2 regions of the Arthrobacter sp. 9MFCol3.1 genome follow, and region 2 is predicted to be linked to the other one. Evidence: riboswitches for the same ligand, from Rfam matches in the RefSeq annotation. Region 2 holds a riboswitch; the other holds the start of a gene.

Region 1 (8,821 bases), on a different contig from region 2:
TTGGCTGGTTCCATCATTGTAAGTGTCTGATTCTGAAGGCGCGTCCCGCCCTGACGCCGGCGCAGCGGGCCAGGACTCAGCCCAAAAGGGCACTCCAGTCCACCGGCCCGTCGCTGGCCGCGGTCTTCCTGGCGGTCCGTTTCGCCGCGGGCTTCTGCGCGGCGGCCGCTGCCGAAGCGTCAGGCAGCGGCGCACCCCACGGGAGAGCGAAGGCAGGGACCAATTCCCCCAGCTGTACGCCATGGGGCGGGACCACCAGCACACCGTCGGCGGCAGCCAGGCCCCGCATCATTCCCGGGCCGGTATGCTGCGCCGGCGATGCCATGCCATAGAGCAGCCGGAAGGGCATGAGCCGGGTCCGGCCCGGATCGGCGTCAATGGTCGAGCCGCAGGGCAGCTCGCTCAGCGGGGGGACCGCGCCGTGCCCCAGGGCTGCGAGGAGTGGGGCCCCGATCGTGGACAGCGCCATCATGGCCGCGAGCGGGTTTCCAGGCAGGCCCAGGATGTAACGGCCGTCCGGCAGCTCGGCCAGCACGGCGGGGTGGCCCGGCCGCATGGCGATTCCGTCGATCAGCAGGCGGCCGCCGAGTTCGGCGACCGAGCGCCGGAGGTGGTCCGTTCCGGAGCGTCCCGTGCCGCCGGTGGTGATCACGACGTCGGCGGGCAGGTTTTCACCGGCAGGATCGGTATCCTCCAGCGCCGCGAGCCATTCGGCGTAGGTGTCGCCGACTTTCACTTCTTCGGTGCAGATCCCGCCGAGCATTCCCACCACGGCGGCCAGTTGGGGTCCGAAGGTGTCGCGGACCTGCCCTGGTGCCGGCATCCCGCTCGTCACGACCTCGGAGCCAGTGAAGACGAGGCGCACCACGGCCTTGCCGAGCACGGGAAGGGTATCGCTTCCAGCCAGCGCGGCGAGGGCAAGATGGGCAGGGTTCAGGACGGTGCCGCGCATGATCAGGACGTCCCCGGCGGCGGCTTCCTCTCCGGCCCTTCTGATGTGCTCGCCGTTGCGCGGGTCCCCTGGTTTCGCGGTGCCGCCCAGCTTCAGGACGGGCAGGCCGTCTTCGTCGGCACCGATGATGCCGCTTTCGCTGCGCAATACCGCTCTGGCCCCGGGCGGGATGAGGCCGCCGGTGGCAATCGGGCTGGCCTGATGCGGTGCCAGCCGCTGGCCGGGTTCGGCCAGGATCCAGGGGCCGCTGCCGTTGACGGCCCAGCCGTCCATGGCGGAAGAAGCGTAATGGGGCATGTCCTGCTGGGCAACGACGTCCGCCGCGAGGGTCCGGCCCAGCGCCTGCCGCAGCGGGACAGGGGCGGCCGGGATGGGAACGGCGCAGTCGAACGCGAGTTGCCGGGCCTCCTGCCACGTGTGGGCCAGGTGCCTGTGCGGCTCCGCCGAGGTGTCCTCGTCCGCTGCATCCTGGCCCTCGGTGTCCTGGTCCGCTGCATTCCGGTCAGCGGTGTCCTCGTCCGCTGCATCCTGGTCAGTGGTGTCCTTGCCCACTGCATCCCCGCCCGCAGTGATGCGGGGTCCGCCTCCACCGCCATCGCCGACTGCGTCTCCACCGCCGTTTCTGACTCCGTCTCCACCGCCATCTCTGCCAGGGGCAGCGGGTCCCCTGCCGTCCGGGGCCGCAGCCGTCATGCCCCGGAAGTTTCGGCGGCTGCGTAGTCCTTGGCGAGCCGGCGGGCCACGGCCATCGCCGCCTCCATGGACACGGAGTCCGTGGCCTGCCCGGAGCCCGAGGCCAGACCGGCGGCAAAGCCGGCAATGAAGGTGGTCAGGGGCGCCGCCGGGCGCACCACGGAATGGGCGGCCACGCCGGCCAGTGCGAGGACCTCATTCACGTCAATCTCAACGTCGTCCAGCTCCAGGGCCTGGAGCAGGGCACGGCACCAGTCTTCCAGCGTTTCATCCTGGCTTTTCACCGTTTGCCTCCATGGTCGAGTTCAGCTGCGCAGAGCCGGGCCGGAGCCCGGACCGCCGTCGGGAATCCTGCCGGATACCCCTAGTGCGGACGCGTCATCCCAGGTGTCGACGTCGTCGGTGGAACCCGGGGGAACGCGAACTTCCCGCACGTCCAGCCTAGCAAGAAGGGCGAAGACCGACGCGTTTTCCAGCCTGTTCCGGGATGCGGCGTCGGCGACGGAACGTTGTAGCACGGCCGTGCCATAAAAGCCCGCGAGCGGCTGCTTCCGGCCGTCGGCCGAGACTGCCATGACTCCGTCGGGCCCGTCCCGTTCCGGCGTACCTGCGGCCAGCGCGTCGGCCAGCGCGCGGACCGCGTCGGCGGACCGCGGCATGTCGCACGCCAGAACCAGGGTAAACGGCGCGGCGGCTGCGCGCCGGCCTGCGCGGTCGGCGGCCAGGGCAGCCAGGCCCGCGGCGATGGCTGCGGCCGGCCCCGCGAAGGGCGGGTCCTCACGGCAGGTCAGGACGCCGCCGGGCAGACCCCCGGGGTCGGGGCCGACGACGACGGTGCGCGCCGCCGCGCCCGCTGCCCCCAGTGACCGCTCCAGGAGGGTGGCGCCGTCGAAGATCAGCCCGGATTTGGGCACGCCGCCGAGGCGGGAGGCCCGTCCCCCGGCGAGAATGATGGCATCGAACTCCATCGCTTCAGCGTAGCGCGGCGCCGGCCGCCGCCGACCAAGCCGTGAGGTGCGCCGGCATCAATCCCACCAGCTGATCAGGCAGCAGGCCAGGAGGCGGGTCAGGCAGCCGATTCAGGCAGCAGGAATGGATCCCAGGCCGGCGTCGGCTTCTCGAGTTCCTTGATCTGCCAGATGGCGCCCTTTGGCGGGCCCGGGACAAAACCGATCTTCCAGCCCATCTCCGCCGGCGTATGGTCGCTCTTGGCGTTGTTGCACCGCAGGCAGGCCGCCACCAGGTTCTCCCAGGAGTCGGCTCCGCCCCGCGACTTGGGCTGGATGTGGTCGATGGTGTGGGCAGCCTTGCCGCAGTATGCGCAGCGGTGGGCATCCCGGCGCAGCACGCCGCGGCGGCTCACCGCAGTCATCGTGTTGTACCTGGGCCGGATGTAGCGGTTCAGCAGGATCACGGACGGGCGGCCCAAAATGTCCTGGGGGCCGACAACGGGGTCGTCCCCTTCGGCCACTACGCTGGCCTTTCCGGTCAGGACAAGGACGAGCGCCCGGCGGAAGGTGATGACCGCCAGCGGTTCATATCCAGCATTCAGAACGAGAGTGCGCATCCGCATACCTCTTCACGGCCGCACCCGCCAGCGGCACGAGGGCCGGCTGCCCTCTGCATGGTCGGGCTATGGATCGACAACACAAGAGTAAACACTCAAGTGCCGGATCGCCGAATATTTTTTCACCGGCGCAGTCCCCGGCGCGGAAAGTTCACTGCGCGGCAACGCAAAAGACCCCCGCCTGCAGGCGGGGGTCTTTCGAAAAGCTGGGGTTCGTGCTTAGGCGCCGACGCGGATGAAGACCGGGCCGGAGCCGACGTTTACGCTGTACAGCGCGGTGGTGCCGCCGTTCCAGCCGCCGTGCACTGCCATGCCGTTGCCGACGTAGACCGCGATGTGAGCCATGCCCACGCCGCCGTTCTGGTAGTAGGCGAGGTCGCCCGGGCGTGCCTCGCCGGCGCTCACGGTGCGGCCGAGGGACAGGTAACCTGCCGGCCAGCCGTGGTAGTGGATGCCGGCCGCGGCCAGTGCGTTGGTGGCGAGGGCGGTGCAGTCCTGCGCCACGCCGATCTGTGCGTAGGCAGCGGCGGCGATGGTCGCGCCAGCGCCGCTTCCGATGCCGGCCGGAGCCTGGGCAGCGACGCCGCCGCTGACGCCAAGCTCGGTGCCGCCGGCGCGGGAGGCCGTAGCGTCCTGGACCTTCACGACGGGCTTGGGAGCCTCGACGACGGGAGCCGGCGTGGTGGTCACGGCGGGCTTCTCGTAGGAGATCGCGATGGTGGAAGCGGCCGAGATGGTGGCCGGAGCTGCGGACTGGACTTCCAGGGCCGAAGCGGAGGTGGATTCGCGCTGAACATTGGTTTCAGCAGCGTTGGCTGCGATTCCGCTGGTCAGGACCAGACCGGAAGCTGCGGCGATGACCGCTGCCTGACGGCCCACGCCGCCGGCGTTGTCGCCGACAGCCTTAGCAATAACAGCCAGCGAGTTGGTCTTGGTGACCTCGGCGCGGTGCCGTGCAACGTTTGCACGAGTAGTCATTAAGTTCTCTCTTTCGTGATCCTTGGACCGCGCGCTTTCGGGCACGGACTGAGGACGCTCCGGCATCTTGGGGGTACGCCGGATCGCCCCGAAATGGGTTACTTAGCGAAGGGTGTACTGCGAAGACGCGCCAAAAGCGGAAACTGCATGCTGTCCGGGCTCGGTAGAGATTGAGCCTGCGGAACGTGATCCAATCCGGGCGCCGGCAAGGGCGGCACGTGATGTGGATTCCAGCGGGCTCGACAGAGCCTCGCCGGTGCGCATGCGCGCAGAATTGTGGCGTGAAGACACGAAAGTAGCCTCTCCCAATGCCTACGAGGTGAGCTGTCGGATTCGGATGGGAGTCACCCGGCCGCGCTGCTTCCTGGGAAGCTTTGCGACTTAACCCCAAGGCCTTCTTTCGAAGGCCAAAATTGGTTCCCCCGCCCCTGCCAGACGATGTAATGCGAACGGACCTTGAGCGGTGGCAGAGCTAGGCAATCCACTCAAGAGCGCCAACTTCGGAAAAGTTGGCGTGCTTCAAACCCTACAGCAGTCCGGAGCCAATGTCACATTCAGATCACGGCGTGTCACGGGGAGTTGAGAGCAGCCCATCGTCTTGTTTAGAGCCAGCCGAGCGGATCAACGACGTCGCCGTTGACCATCACTTCAAAGTGAAGGTGGCAGCCCGTGGAGGCGCCGGTGGTCCCGCTCATGGCGACGACGTCACCGCGGGAAACCTTCTGGCCGACCTGGACCGAGGCCGAGGACAGGTGGTTGTACGTGGTCTCCAGGCCGTTGCCGTGATCGATGACCACGCGGTTTCCGCCGCCGAAGGGATGCCAACCGTTGAAGGTCACGGTGCCGCTGGCGGCCGCGTGGACCGCCGTGCCGCACTGGGCGGCGAAATCCTGGCCGCGGTGGAACTCCCCCGCACCCCCAGTGATGGGGCTGACGCGGTAGCCGAAGGGTGAGGCCGTGACCAGCTGGTCCAGCGGCGCACCAAGGGTGCCCGCCGATGCCGCGCGGGTGATGGTGCCCACAGACTGGGCGCTCAGCAACTGCTTGAGCTTCCCGTCTGGATCACCCTTCGTGGTGACGGCCGTGCGGTTGAAATCAACCTTTGCGGCGGCGGCGGCCGTGACATCCGGCTGCACGGCAGCGGTGAGCGCGCCGGACCCGCCCGGATTCGAAGCCATCACCGGGCTCGTGACGGGAACCGTCACGGTGAGAACCAGACCAGTTGCGGCCAGCGCGATCCCGGCCTTCTGCCCGACTCCGCTAGCCGCGGCAAAGTCCGTGACCTGGCGGAACGGGCTGCGCCGGTGACGCCGTTCATCGCGGTGCACGTCACGCGGGCGTTCGGCCGTGTGAGCCACGACGGGCCGCGGCTCCGGAGCGGGACCGGTCGCGCGGCGACGGCCCCTGGCGGTCTGGGTGGTCAAGAACGGTTCCTCTCTGGATGGCCTGCGGAGTTAGCTGTCGGATTCGGGTCAGAGAGATCAAAGACCCGGTCCGCCGTTGCAAGCACCAGGCACAGAGGATCCCATGGGATCCTTCGGTGGAAGCTGCTTGCCGCTGACGGACTTCACCCCAAGGCTGCCGAAGTAGCAGCCGAAAGTGGTTCCCCCGCCCCTGCCAGGAGGTGGTTCTGCGACTGATCCGCTGGCAGGGCTCGGCTTCGGATCAGGTAACGCTTTGGTATCGGTACTGGCCACTAACTATAGGTGATTAAGCCGCCCGGTAATAAATCCGTAATCGCAATTGTGCACAACTCATGGGTCGTCCCATGACCGGCGCGGAGTGGCTGGTCAGGCGACTGTTACAAAGACGTGCGCGGCTACCTCGGGCGGCAGCTCCAGGGCACCTTCGATATCGGGGACGCGGACCGAGATGTACTCCCCCACCCGCTCCAGCGAGACCAGCGCGCCTGGCCTGATTCCGCCCTCGTCGAGCTGGGCCAGAAGCTCCGGCTCCACCTGGATCGGCTCCGCGAGCCGGTTGACCGTAACCCGGGAGCTCACACCGTAGCCGGCCATGGCCTCCAGCAGGTTCACGGCCCTGTCCACGGGGGCGCCGTTGGGCACGCCGCCAAGATCCGCAAGCCCTGGAATCGGGTTTCCGTAGGGTGAGACTGTCGGGTGGTTGAGCATCTCGAAGATTCTGCGCTCGACGCGTTCGCTCATGACATGCTCCCAGCGGCACGCTTCCTCATGGACGTAGGCCCAGTCGAGCCCGATCACGTCCGCGAGGAGGCGTTCGGCCAGACGGTGCTTGCGCATGACGCCGATTGCGCGTTTCCGTCCGGTTTCCGTCAGCTCAAGGTGCCGGTCGCCGGAAACAACCACCAGCCCGTCGCGCTCCATCCGGCCGATGGTCTGGGACACAGTGGGGCCGGAGTGGCGGAGCCGTTCGGCGATGCGGGCGCGGAGGGCAACGATGTTTTCTTCTTCAAGTTCCAGAATGGTCCGAAGATACATCTCCGTGGTATCGATCAGATCCGTCATTCAGCTCAGCTCCTCGAGCGCAGTCCTAGCGTCATTCCCACCGTACCGCGTGCGGGCTGCATGCAGGATGCGCCCTGGCGGGAACCGCCGTACGTTCGCATGCCAGCCTAGCCTATTTTGAATTACTCCGGATAATCTTTCGATCGGCCTGCAGCTATTGCCTCAGCCCCAGCCGGCCAGCCGTCCCCTGGTGTCTCAATGACCGGACTATGACAGGCCTTTTTCCGTATCGCCGGGAGCTGTCAGGCAAAATAGGACAGGCAGTATGAAAAGGGGGGTCCGTGGTAGCCATCCCTGCCCGCCACCTCCCAGCCACGCTACGAACCAGCCGAAAATTGGAGCCACTGTGAGCGACACCAGCATCACGATCCCCGCCAACCTCCTGCCCAAGGACGGACGGTTCGGCGCCGGCCCGTCGAAAGTCCGGCCGGAGCAGATGGACGCCCTGGCCGCGGCCTCGTCGACGCTGTTGGGGACCTCGCACCGCCAGGCACCCGTGAAGAACCTGGTCGGCTCGGTCCGCAACGGCCTCAGCGAATTTTTCCGGGCACCGGAAGGCTATGAAGTGGTGCTGGGCGTCGGCGGATCCACCGCGTTCTGGGACATTGCCAGCTTCGGGCTCGTGGAGAACAAGGCGCAGCACCTGTCCTTCGGCGAGTTCGGCTCAAAGTTCGCCTCCGCCACCAACAAGGCACCTTTCCTTGCCGAGTCCTCCATCATCAAGGCAGAACCCGGCACCCGCCCCACCGCCCGGGCGGAGGCCGGCGTCGACGTCTACGCGTGGCCGCAGAACGAGACCTCAACCGGCGTTGCCGCACCCGTCCAGCGCGTGGCCGGCGCCGACGAGGGCTCGCTGGTGCTGGTGGACGCGACCTCGGCCGCGGGCGGGCTGGACGTGGACGTGGCGGAGGCGGACGTGTACTACTTTGCGCCGCAGAAGAACTTCGCGTCCGACGGCGGCCTGTGGCTGGGCCTGTTCTCCCCGGCGGCCCTTGAGCGGGCGGCCCGGATCAAGGCCGGCGGCCGCTGGATCCCTGATTTCCTGGACCTTCAGACGGCGATCGACAATTCCCGGCTGAACCAGACCTACAACACCCCCGCGCTGGCCACCCTGGTGACGCTCGATGCCCAGGTGCAGTGGCTCAACGCCAACGGCGGCCTGGACTTCGCCGCCGGCCGGACCGCGGACTCTGCCGGCCGCATCTACCGCTGGGCCGAAGCGTCCGAATACGCCACGCCGTTCGTGGCCAAGGCCGAGGACCGCTCGAACGTGATCGCCACGATCGACTTCGACGAATCGATCGACGCCTCGGCCATCGCCAAGGTGCTCCGCGCCAACGGCGTCGTCGATACCGAGCCGTACCGCAAGCTGGGCCGAAATCAGCTGCGCATCGCCACCTTCGTGGCGATCGAGCCCGACGATGTCTCGGCACTGCTCGAGTGCATCGATTTCGTCGTGGCGGAACTGAAGAAGTAGTCCTGCGTCCGGCGTCGTCACGGCCGCACAGAACCCAAACCGTGACGGCGCCGTCGTCGTTTCAGGCTCGTCCGCCCGGCTGTGCCTCCGGCCGCGCGTCCAGGCCGGCACCGGCCGCGCCCGTCCCGCTTTCGACGCGGAAGTACCGCAGCCCGCGGGCGCGGCGGTTGAAGTGGAGCCGCAGGTGCTTCGCGTGGATGATCCACACCAGCCCGATCAGGGCCGCCAGCAGGCCGGCGCCGGCCGCGACCGCCATGGACCAGCGGGGGCCTGCGGTGTTTGCCACCCAGCCGACGAGCGGCGCACCAAGGGGAGTTCCGCCCATGAAGATCGCCATGTAGAGGGCCATCACCCGGCCCCGCATCACGGGCTCCGTGGTGGTCTGGACGTACCCGTTGGCGCTGGTCATCATGGTGATCGCGAACAGCCCCACGGGCACAAGTGCGACCCCGTACCAGAAGTAACTCGGGGCCATCGCTGCGATGCCCGAGGTCACGCCGAAGGCGGCGGCCGCCCCGAAAATGACCCGCAGCCGTGGCTTGCCGCGGCCGGCGGACAACAGGGCCCCGGCGACGGAACCGATGGCCATGATCGAATTCATCAGGCCGAAGGCCCCCGCGTCGAGGCCGAATTCCGTCCCCACCATGGCCGCGATGAACAGGGCGAAA
Region 2 (8,821 bases):
TTGAACCGGAACATGAGGGCGGCCACCGGGGTCAGCGCCAGGGCGCCGCCGGCGAGCAGGCCAGCGGCCGGCCCGGACACCCGCTTGACGGTCAGGTAGAGAAGCCCGACGGCGGCGACTCCCATGAGCGCCTGGGGAATGAGCATGCTCAGGGCCGAGAAACCAAAGATCCGTCCCGCGAGGGCGGGGATCCAGAGGGCGGCCGGCGGTTTGTCCACCGTGATGGCGTTGCCGGCGTCGAGGGAGCCGAAGAGCAGCGCGGTCCAGTCCTTGGTCCCGGCCTGGATCGCCGCGGCATAGAAGGAGTTGGCGTAGCCGCTGGCCTCCAGATTCCACAGGTACAACGCCGCCGTGACCACCAGGAGCAGCGCTGCCGAGGGCCGCACCCAGCGGGGCTGCCGTCCGAACAGCAGCCGGTCCCGGCGGCCCTGCGCTGCCGGGGCCTGGGATGCGGGCAGCTGGGGCGCCGGTTCGCCGTCTCCGGGAACCGGGCGGAGCCTTTCCTGGGCGGCTGGGGTGCTGCCGGCCGGGGAACCGCTCTCGGCTCCGGCGGTGGGGCTGATGGTTGCCGTCATTTACTTGGCCTTTTCTGTGCGGGGGAGGGAAGGATCGGGGGCGCCGGGCGCAGGAACGGCGTCGGTGGGCCGGTGGCGGAAAACCACCAGCCGGAACAGCAGGAACTTCACGGCTGTGGCGGCCAGGTTGGCGGCGGTGACCGTGAGCAGTTCCAGCCAGCGGTCCGGTGCTGCTCCCGACGCGGCGTGAACGAGGGCGAGTGCGCCCGAGGTCAGGGCCAGCCCGATGCCGAAGACCAGCAGTCCCTCGAAGTGGTGGCGTGCGGCCTGGCTGCTGCCCTGGATGCCGAACGTGAAGCGCCGGTTGGCCGCGGTGTTGGCCACGGCGGTGGTGAGCAACGCCAGGAAATTTGCCAGCTGCGGGTCCATGAACCCGCGGCAGAGCAGGAAAATCGCCAGGTAGGCCAGGGTGGAGGCCACCCCGATGCTGCCGAAGCGGACGAGTTGTCCGAAGAGGCTTCCGCCGGGGCTTTGTTCCTGGGCCCGGGCGGCGGCCGGCAGCGGTCCGCGGGCCAGGGCGGCGCGCAGGTCGGGAACCGGGATCCGGCCCGAGACCAGGTCCCGGCTCAACCGTGCCATGCCGCGCAAGTCCGCGAGGGCCGTCTGGACGATGTCCACGCTGGAATCCGGGTCGTCGGTCCAGTCCACCGGGACTTCGTGGACGCGCAGGCCGCACTTTTCTGCCAGGACCAGCAGCTCGGTGTCGAAGAACCAGGCGTTGTCCAGCGTGTGGGGGAGCAGTTGCCGGGCCACGTCTGCCCGGATTGCCTTGAAGCCGCACTGTGCATCGCTGAAGTGGGCGCCCATGAGGGCCTGGAGCAGGAAGTTGTAGCTGCGCGAGATGAATTCCCGCTTGGGACCGCGGACCACGCGGGAGTTGCGGGTCAGCCGCGTCCCGATCGCCAGGTCGGAGTGCCCCGAAATGAGCGGGGCAAGGAGCGGGCCGAGGGCCGCCAGATCAGTGGAAAGATCCACATCCATGTACGCCAGGACCGGCGACGGCGAGGCCAGCCACACCTTGCGAAGTGCGTTTCCACGGCCCTTTTCGGCCATATGGACCACCTTCACTTCGCGTAGCTCGCGGGCTACGCGTTCCGCGGCCTTGAGCGTTCCGTCGGTGCTGGCGTTGTCCGCCACGGTGATCCGGAAGGAGTGCGGGAAGGCGGCGAGCAGGTAGGCGTGGAGCCGGCGCAGGCAGGCTTCGAGGTCCCGTTCCTCGTTGAAGACCGGGATGGTGACGTCCAGCAGGGGCGTGCTTGCGCGCGTATCGATGGCTGTGCGCCGGGCGCCGGGGCCGGTAAGCGCCCCGGCGAACGGGCCCGGAGCGGGCGCGTCGGCCAGCGCAAGCCCCGGGGGTGTCTTGGGTGCCGCCGGGCCGGCCGGCGTCGCCGCGGTGCGGGGCAGGGTTCCTGTGGCCTGGTCTGTGAATGTCATGGCTCAACTTTCCCGGCGGCCCTTATGAGGGCTTTAGGGTCAAGCTGTGCTGGGGCTGTGGAAGTCTGGGTTGTCGGGCTGCTCCGGCCGTGGAGACGCAAGGAGGCCCCGGATCCGTGTGGATCAGGGGCCTCCTTGGCGGGGCCGGTTTAGTACCAGTTGTGTGCGTAGTGGAAGTTCAGGGCGCCGCAGGGGGAGCCGTAGCGCGACTTGACGTAGTTCAGGCCCCAGTTGATCTGGGTCCGGTAGTTGGTCATGTAGTCGGCGCCGGCGCTCGCCATCTTCGTGGCGGGCAGGGACTGGACCACGCCGTAGGCGCCGCTGCTGGCGTTCGTCGCGGTGGTCTTCCAGTCAGATTCCTTGGTCCACAGCTTGTGCAGGCACTGCATCTGGCCAGGTGCCCAGCCATAGCGGCCCAGCTGGGACGCGGCGTAGGCCTGCGCCCCGGCAGGATCGTCGATTGCGACCGGCGCCGGTGCGGGGGCAGGAGCGGCTGCCGGTACCGGTGCGGGTGCCGGTGCGGGAGCGGGGGCTGCCGCGGGAGCCGGGGCTGCCGCCGGCGCAGGAGCAGGTGCGGGGGCGGCTGCCGGAGCGGGGGCGGGAGCAGCGGGGGCGGGGATCAGCGCTTCGGCTGCCTTGACCTCCGAGATCTCGGGAGCCACGTTCTTTTCCGCCGGAGCGGTCGGCCCAGCCACCTGGACCCGCTCGAAGTTGAGCTTGGCCAGCGGGTCCGCGATCGTGGCCGTCTGGCTCGCAACGTTCGCCGTGTGGGCGCCCGGCTCTGCCGCCTGGCTGGCGGCGCCGCCACCCAGCAGCAGCGCGCACGCGGCGGTGACGACGCCGGCACGGCGGCCGGTTGTACCGAGTCCGGCGGCGAACCGCGACAGGGCGGATGCCCGTTTGGCCGGTTCGGCGCGGTGGCGCGACTTAGCTGCGCCAACTGAGCGGGAATGCGAACCGCCGTCAGGGCGCGTTTGTACCTGGAATTCAGTCATGGTGGCCTCTCAACGCCGGCGGAGTTAGCTGTCGGGTTCGGATGAGGTCATCCGGCCGCACGGAATATCACGTGTCGGCTTCACCCCGAGGGCGCATGAATGCAGAATGCCCGGGAACTCTGGGTCCCCCGCCTCTGCCTGGTCCAGCGGAATCCGGGAAGCGGCAGAGTTTGGCGTCCGTCCGGATATGCGGCACCGATGGCGGCGCACTCTTAAGACGCTACAGGACCCAGCCGCTTAAGTCACATTTTGGTAACAGGAGTCACAGTGCCGGGGTGTCGCGTTGCGCCGGGTTCGCCGATCGACCACCCAAGAGTCCCGGTGGCGCCGGCCGCGCCGTCTATGCCGACGGCGGCGCGGCGGGCAGGCGCACGGCGAACTCCGTGCGGCCCGGCCGGGACGTAACCTCGACGGTTCCTCCGTGGGCCTCCACGATCGACTGGACAATGGACAGGCCCAACCCGCTGGTGCCCTCGGAAGTCGGCGCGGCGGTCGCCGTGCCCTGGCCTCCGCGGCTGCCGGAAACGGCGCCGGAGGACGGGCGGGCGGCGGCCCCGGACCCGACCCCCGCCGTCGCGACCGCCGAATTGGCGGGGAGGGCTGCGGGACTCGACGCCGGATTGGTGCGTGAGGCGTCGGCCCGGGCGAAGCGGGCGAAGACCCGGCCGATAAATTCCGGGGCGATGCCGCTGCCATTGTCTGTCACGGTGACCACGGCACTGCCGTCAGCCGAACGCATGACGCCCGTGACCACCTTGGTCCCGGGTTCGGTGTGCTTGCGCGCATTGGACAGGAGGTTGGCGAGGACCTGGTGAAGCTGGGTCGCATCACCGCGCACCACCACGGGCTCGTCCGGAAGTTCGAGCTGCCAGATGCGGTCCGGGGCCATGACTTTCTCATCGCTGACCGTCTCGACGGCCAGTTGGGTGAGGTCGACGTCGGAGATCTTGAGCGGCTGGCCCTCGTCCAGGCGCGCCAGCAGCAGCAGGTCCTCCACGAGCGTGGTCATCCGCTCGGACTGGCTTTGCACACGGGCGAGGGACCTCTCGCCGTCGGGGGTGAAATGCTCGGTCATCCGCATCAGCTCCGTGTAGCCGCGGATGGCCGTGAGCGGGGTGCGGAGTTCGTGCGAGGCGTCGGCGACGAACTGCCGGACCTTCATCTCGCTCTCCTGCCGCGCTTCGAGGGCGTTGGAGACGTTGTCCAGCATCTTGTTCAGCGCGTAGCCCACGCTGCCCACTTCCGTTCCGGGATGGGCTGCCGACGTCGGGACGCGCACCCCGAGCGCCACCTCGCCGGCGTCCAGCGGGAGGCGGGAGACCTTGGTGGCCACCTCGGAGAGCTGTTCCAGCGGCTTCATGGTCCGCCGGATCAGGGCCGTGCCGGCGAGCCCGATCAGCACGAGCCCGCCTGCGGACACCACCACCATGGTCCAGACCAGGGAGGTCAGGGTGTTTTGCTTTTCTGCCAGCGGCAGTCCGGTCACAATCACGTCGCCGTACGGCGCACGCGCGGCCGTGAGCCGGTAGGCGCCGGCCGAAAGGGTCCGGTCCACGGGCACACCGTTTGGGGTGAGGGCCAGGAGAACCTTGTTGTCGGCGGGGGAGAGGCTCTTGACCGCGCCGTCCCCGGCCAGGAAGCCGGCCCTACTGACTTCGTCGTCCACTATCCGGGCGTTAAGCGTCCCGACGCCCTGTCCCCGGGCTTCGAGGGGGTCGGGGCGCCTGCCCGAATCGTCCGAGGAGGGCCGGCCGAACTCGCTCGAACGGTGGGAAGCCTGGTCCAGCTGGGTGTCGAGTTGCCGGGTGAGGAAGAGGTCCATGGAGGCGTAGCTGAACAAGCCCACAGCGCCGCAGATGGCCACGAGCAGTGCCATGGCAACCAGGACCAGCCTGGTGCGCAAATGCCACGTGGACGGGTTGCGCCAGTCGCGTCCGGGGACGCGGGTCATGCCGGAAAGTGAGGGCACGGATCAGTCCGCCGGTTTCAGGACGTACCCGGCTCCGCGCACCGTGTGGATCATGGGAGCGTGGTTGGCGTCGACCTTCTTGCGGAGGTAGGAAATGTACAGTTCCACGATGTTCGCCTGCCCGCCGAAGTCGTAGTCCCAGACGCGGTCCAGGATCTGGGCCTTGCTGATGACCCGTTTCGGGTTTTCCATAAGGTAGCGCAGCAGCTCGAACTGCGTGGCGGTCAGGTGCAGTTCCTCCCCGGCCCGGGTGACTTCGCGGGTGTCGACATTGAGCACGAGGTCTCCCACCACGAGTTCGGCGGTGTCCATGGCGGCCACCCCGGAGCGCTGGACCAGCCGGTGCAGGCGCAGCAGCACCTCTTCCATGCTGAACGGCTTGGTGACGTAGTCATCGCCGCCGGCTGCCAGCCCGGTGATGCGGTCCTGGACGGCATCCTTGGCCGTCAGGAACAGCGCCGGCACCTCCGGCGCGAACGCGCGGATCCTGCTCAGCAGTTCGACGCCGTCGAACCCGGGCAGCATCACGTCCAGCACCAGCACGTCGGGGCGGAACTCCTTGGCCAGCCGGACGGCGCCGGGCCCGTCCTCGGCCACGGCCACGGACCATCCGGCCATCCGCAGGCCCATGCTCATGAGTTCGGAGAGGCTGGGCTCGTCATCCACCACGAGGGCACGGATGGGGGAGCCGTCCGGATGCGTGAGCTGGGGAAGGTTGTTGGTCATGGAGTGCGAAGTGGCCATGGGACAACTCTCCGATCTGCCGGTTAGGCGCGGCTTTGGGGACCCTGTGCGGCACCTGTGAATCCCAGCCTAGCGAGCTGGACGCCGTTGCGGGACCGTACGGGCGGCGACGGCCGCGCTCAATCCGCCCTTTCCCGTCAGGCCCGAACGTCACAGGCCCGGCTGTCGGCCCGCACAGCCCAGGCACAGGATCGCTCACCACTCTGGGGTGAACACCGATCCGCACCCTAAGGAGAAACACCATGAGCGGTCAGCATCCCGGAGCCGGTTCCGGACCAGCCCCCGAGCCAGCCCCCGTACCCGCCCCCGCGCCCACAACCGGCGCAACAGCGGCGCCCGCGCCCGTGACCGCGCCCCGCGCTGCCTGGCAGCACGGCGCCGGGCACACCGACACCGGGCACACCGATACCGGACACACCGATGCCGGGCAGCACGACGCCGGGCAGCCGGCAGCGGGCCCCGCCGCCGGCTGGGGCGCGCCCCCGGTCTGGACGGTTCCGGCGTCGGAACCGGCCTGGGGCATGCACCGGCAGGAGCCTCCCGCGGCTGCGGCGGCCACAGGCTGGGGCGCGCCGGGAACTTCCGCCAAGACGACCTCGGCGGCGAAGCCCTGGACCCTCAAGCGGGGGCTCGCCGTCGCCGGGGCCGCGGCTGTCCTGGCTGTCGGCGCCGGAACAGGCGTCTATGCCCTGACCTCAAGTGCCACGGCAGCCACTGGTGCCGCCGGCGGGGCGGCGGCCGGGGGAGCCGGCGGCCAGGGTTTCGCCCCGGGCCTGCCCGGCACCGCACAAGACGGTTCCCCACAAGACGGTTCCGCGCAAGGCGGTTTCGGGGGAGGGGGCATGCCGGGGCAGGGCGGTCCCGGCGATTTCGCTGCCGGCGGGATGGGCAGCGGGCTTTCGGCGGCCGTGCATGCCGAATACGTGGTGCTGCAAGGAAGCACCTACACGACGATGGCCGAGCAGCTGGGCACAGTAAGCGAAGTCAGCTCTTCCTCCGTGACGGTCAAGAGCAGCGACGGTTTCACGCGCAGCTATGCGCTGGGCAGCGACGTGGTGGTGAGTAATCTGCAACAGCGGCGCCAGCAGGCCGGCGGCACGGGCACCCAGCTGAGCGTGGCGGACATCGTCGCGGGCGGGACGGTGCGGATCGTGGCGGCCAAGGAAGGTTCCGGCTATACGGCGGCCTCCGTCATGGTGATGGCGGCGACGGCCACCGGCCAGTCGAACTGACCCGCCGCTGCCGGCATCGCCGCCGTGCCGGCCGGCGGCAATGCCGGCTGCCCACTCCGTGGACCTCCGCGCAGGGAACGGTGGGCAGACCCGGTTTTGCCCAACTTGCCGTGCTGTGAATGATTTCGGCCGCATTGCGACTTGAGGGCGAATAATATTCGGCAAAAAACACTTTCTGACCTTTCGGTCAGTAAAACACTTGTTATTTTATTGCCGCTGCAGAATTGTGACTTGCGCTACATATCCCTGATCTGTCTCACTATGTGGAATCCGGGGTCCATTGTTACTTGCACGTTTACATTGTTACGTTGCACACTTCAATTGTGAACAAGAACTCAACAGCACCTGCAGCCGCAGCTTCCTGGATCAGCACACCCGCTGGTACCGAGATGCGCTGTTGTCGAATGCACGCCTAACTTTTACACCCCTAAAGGTTTCTAGGCATTCGCCCCCCAGCCCAGAGTCGGGCGCCCCTCCCCAATTTCATTGCGGGGAAAGAAGCATTCGAGCCGCGATGACGGCCATTCACATTGAGGTAAGCATTCCATGTCAGTTGCATCCGGATACGTCCACATCTCCGTCCGTAACGCCAGCAAGGCCGGCCAGGCCTCCGGGATCCGCCAGGGCTTTGGCGGCCGCTCCGCGTTCGCCCCCGCCGGATCCACGGGCAGCTTCCCCGCCCCCGGATATGCAGCTCAGGGCTACAACCCTGACTCCTACGGCCAGCTCCGTGCCGTTCCGCCCGCCCCCGCCACGGCGCCCACCCCCGTGATCGCCCCGGGCGCCGGCAGCCCGGTCCGTCCGGCCCCCAGTGACAACGTCGCCCGCGGCTTCGTGCTGTACATGGGCATCGACGAGGAAACCGCGGCTGCGGCCGGCACCTCCATCGCCAAGCTTGCCCAGGAAATCCGGGCCTACGCACAGTCGCTCGTGGCCGGCGCCGAAAGCTACGCCGCCGTCGCCGTCGCGCCGGCCAGTGCCCCGGGTTCCGCCCTCGACGTCGTCCGCTCGACCTTCGGCGACCCCACCGCAGGGGCCCGCCAGCGCACCGAGACCGCCCGCCTGCAGCAGCCGCAGGATCCGCGGCCTTCCGGCGTGCTGATCGACCTCGCCCGCCGTGAGGTGCACCTCGACGGCGAATCCCTGAACCTGACGTTCAAGGAATTCGAGCTCCTGAACTACCTCGTGGAGAACGGCACCCGCACCGTTGGCCGCGACGAGCTCCTCGAAGGCCTGTGGCGGAACGCCGAAGAGGTCCCGAACGAGCGGACCATCGACGTCCACATCCGCCGCCTGCGTTCCAAGCTCGGCCGCCTCGCCAACACCGTGCGCACCGTGCGCGGCCAGGGCTACCGGTTCTACGAGCACCCCGAAGTGGTTGTCTGGGCCGCTCCGGAATATTCGATCTAGCTTTCTAGCCCACGCAAAGCGTCCGTCCCTAAACTGGGGCGGGCGCTTTCGCTTTCGTGGTGCCCGTTTGACGCGCGCAGCACGGCATTTGCCGTGCCTTAGACACCTCCTTCGTTCCTCAGTCGGCGATGCGGCACTACGCAAAACACCGTCCTGCGCGCTTTCGGGTTGTGCCGCTGCGCTACAGCACCCTCACTCTCCGGAACGGGGCTTCGGGTGGGCTCGCTGACGGGCATGTGCCTCCGCGGCTGGGTTGTCTTGTACGTGCCTCAGAAGCTGAGGCGGCGAGGCCGGATTTTGGGGCCGCGGCGTGGCGGGCACCGCGAAGCGGGCACGGCCCCAAATCCGGCGAAGTCGCCGCTGGGGGTGGTTTCGGTTGGGCTCTGTTGCCTTTCGGGGGGCCGGCGTAGTCTCGGACCGTTGAGCCGACTATTGGGAGGAAGACATGTCTGTTGCACGGAT

The links. Region 2 has a riboswitch for cyclic di-AMP ahead of C560_RS0117840 (hypothetical protein). Riboswitches for the same ligand answer to the same signal wherever they lie in the genome.
Region 1: linked by a shared signal. The riboswitch ahead of C560_RS0115625 (M23 family metallopeptidase) and the one ahead of C560_RS0117840 (hypothetical protein) in region 2 are both predicted to bind cyclic di-AMP.

What each region holds. Positions count from the first base shown of each region.
Region 1 covers NZ_JIBJ01000018.1:49,847-58,667, forward strand. The annotation lists gene C560_RS0115600 (molybdopterin molybdotransferase MoeA) at 77-1,645, opposite strand; gene C560_RS0115605 (DUF6457 domain-containing protein) at 1,642-1,929, opposite strand; gene mobA (molybdenum cofactor guanylyltransferase) at 1,951-2,613, opposite strand; gene C560_RS0115615 (HNH endonuclease) at 2,712-3,212, opposite strand; gene C560_RS0115620 (NlpC/P60 family protein) at 3,432-4,190, opposite strand; cyclic di-AMP (ydaO/yuaA leader) riboswitch at 4,486-4,655, opposite strand; gene C560_RS0115625 (M23 family metallopeptidase) at 4,793-5,614, opposite strand; cyclic di-AMP (ydaO/yuaA leader) riboswitch at 5,619-5,830, opposite strand; gene C560_RS0115630 (metal-dependent transcriptional regulator) at 5,981-6,676, opposite strand; gene serC (phosphoserine transaminase) at 7,023-8,153, shown strand; gene C560_RS0115640 (MFS transporter) at 8,215-8,821, opposite strand, start outside.
Region 2 covers NZ_KK211131.1:87,607-96,427, reverse strand. The annotation lists gene C560_RS0117850 (glycosyltransferase family 39 protein) at 1-575, opposite strand, end outside; gene C560_RS0117845 (bifunctional glycosyltransferase family 2/GtrA family protein) at 576-2,009, opposite strand; gene C560_RS0117840 (hypothetical protein) at 2,159-3,004, opposite strand; cyclic di-AMP (ydaO/yuaA leader) riboswitch at 3,004-3,163, opposite strand; gene C560_RS0117835 (sensor histidine kinase) at 3,345-4,955, opposite strand; gene C560_RS0117830 (response regulator transcription factor) at 4,977-5,717, opposite strand; gene C560_RS23465 (hypothetical protein) at 5,960-6,949, shown strand; gene C560_RS0117815 (winged helix-turn-helix domain-containing protein) at 7,496-8,359, shown strand; gene C560_RS0117810 (dodecin family protein) at 8,805-8,821, shown strand, end outside.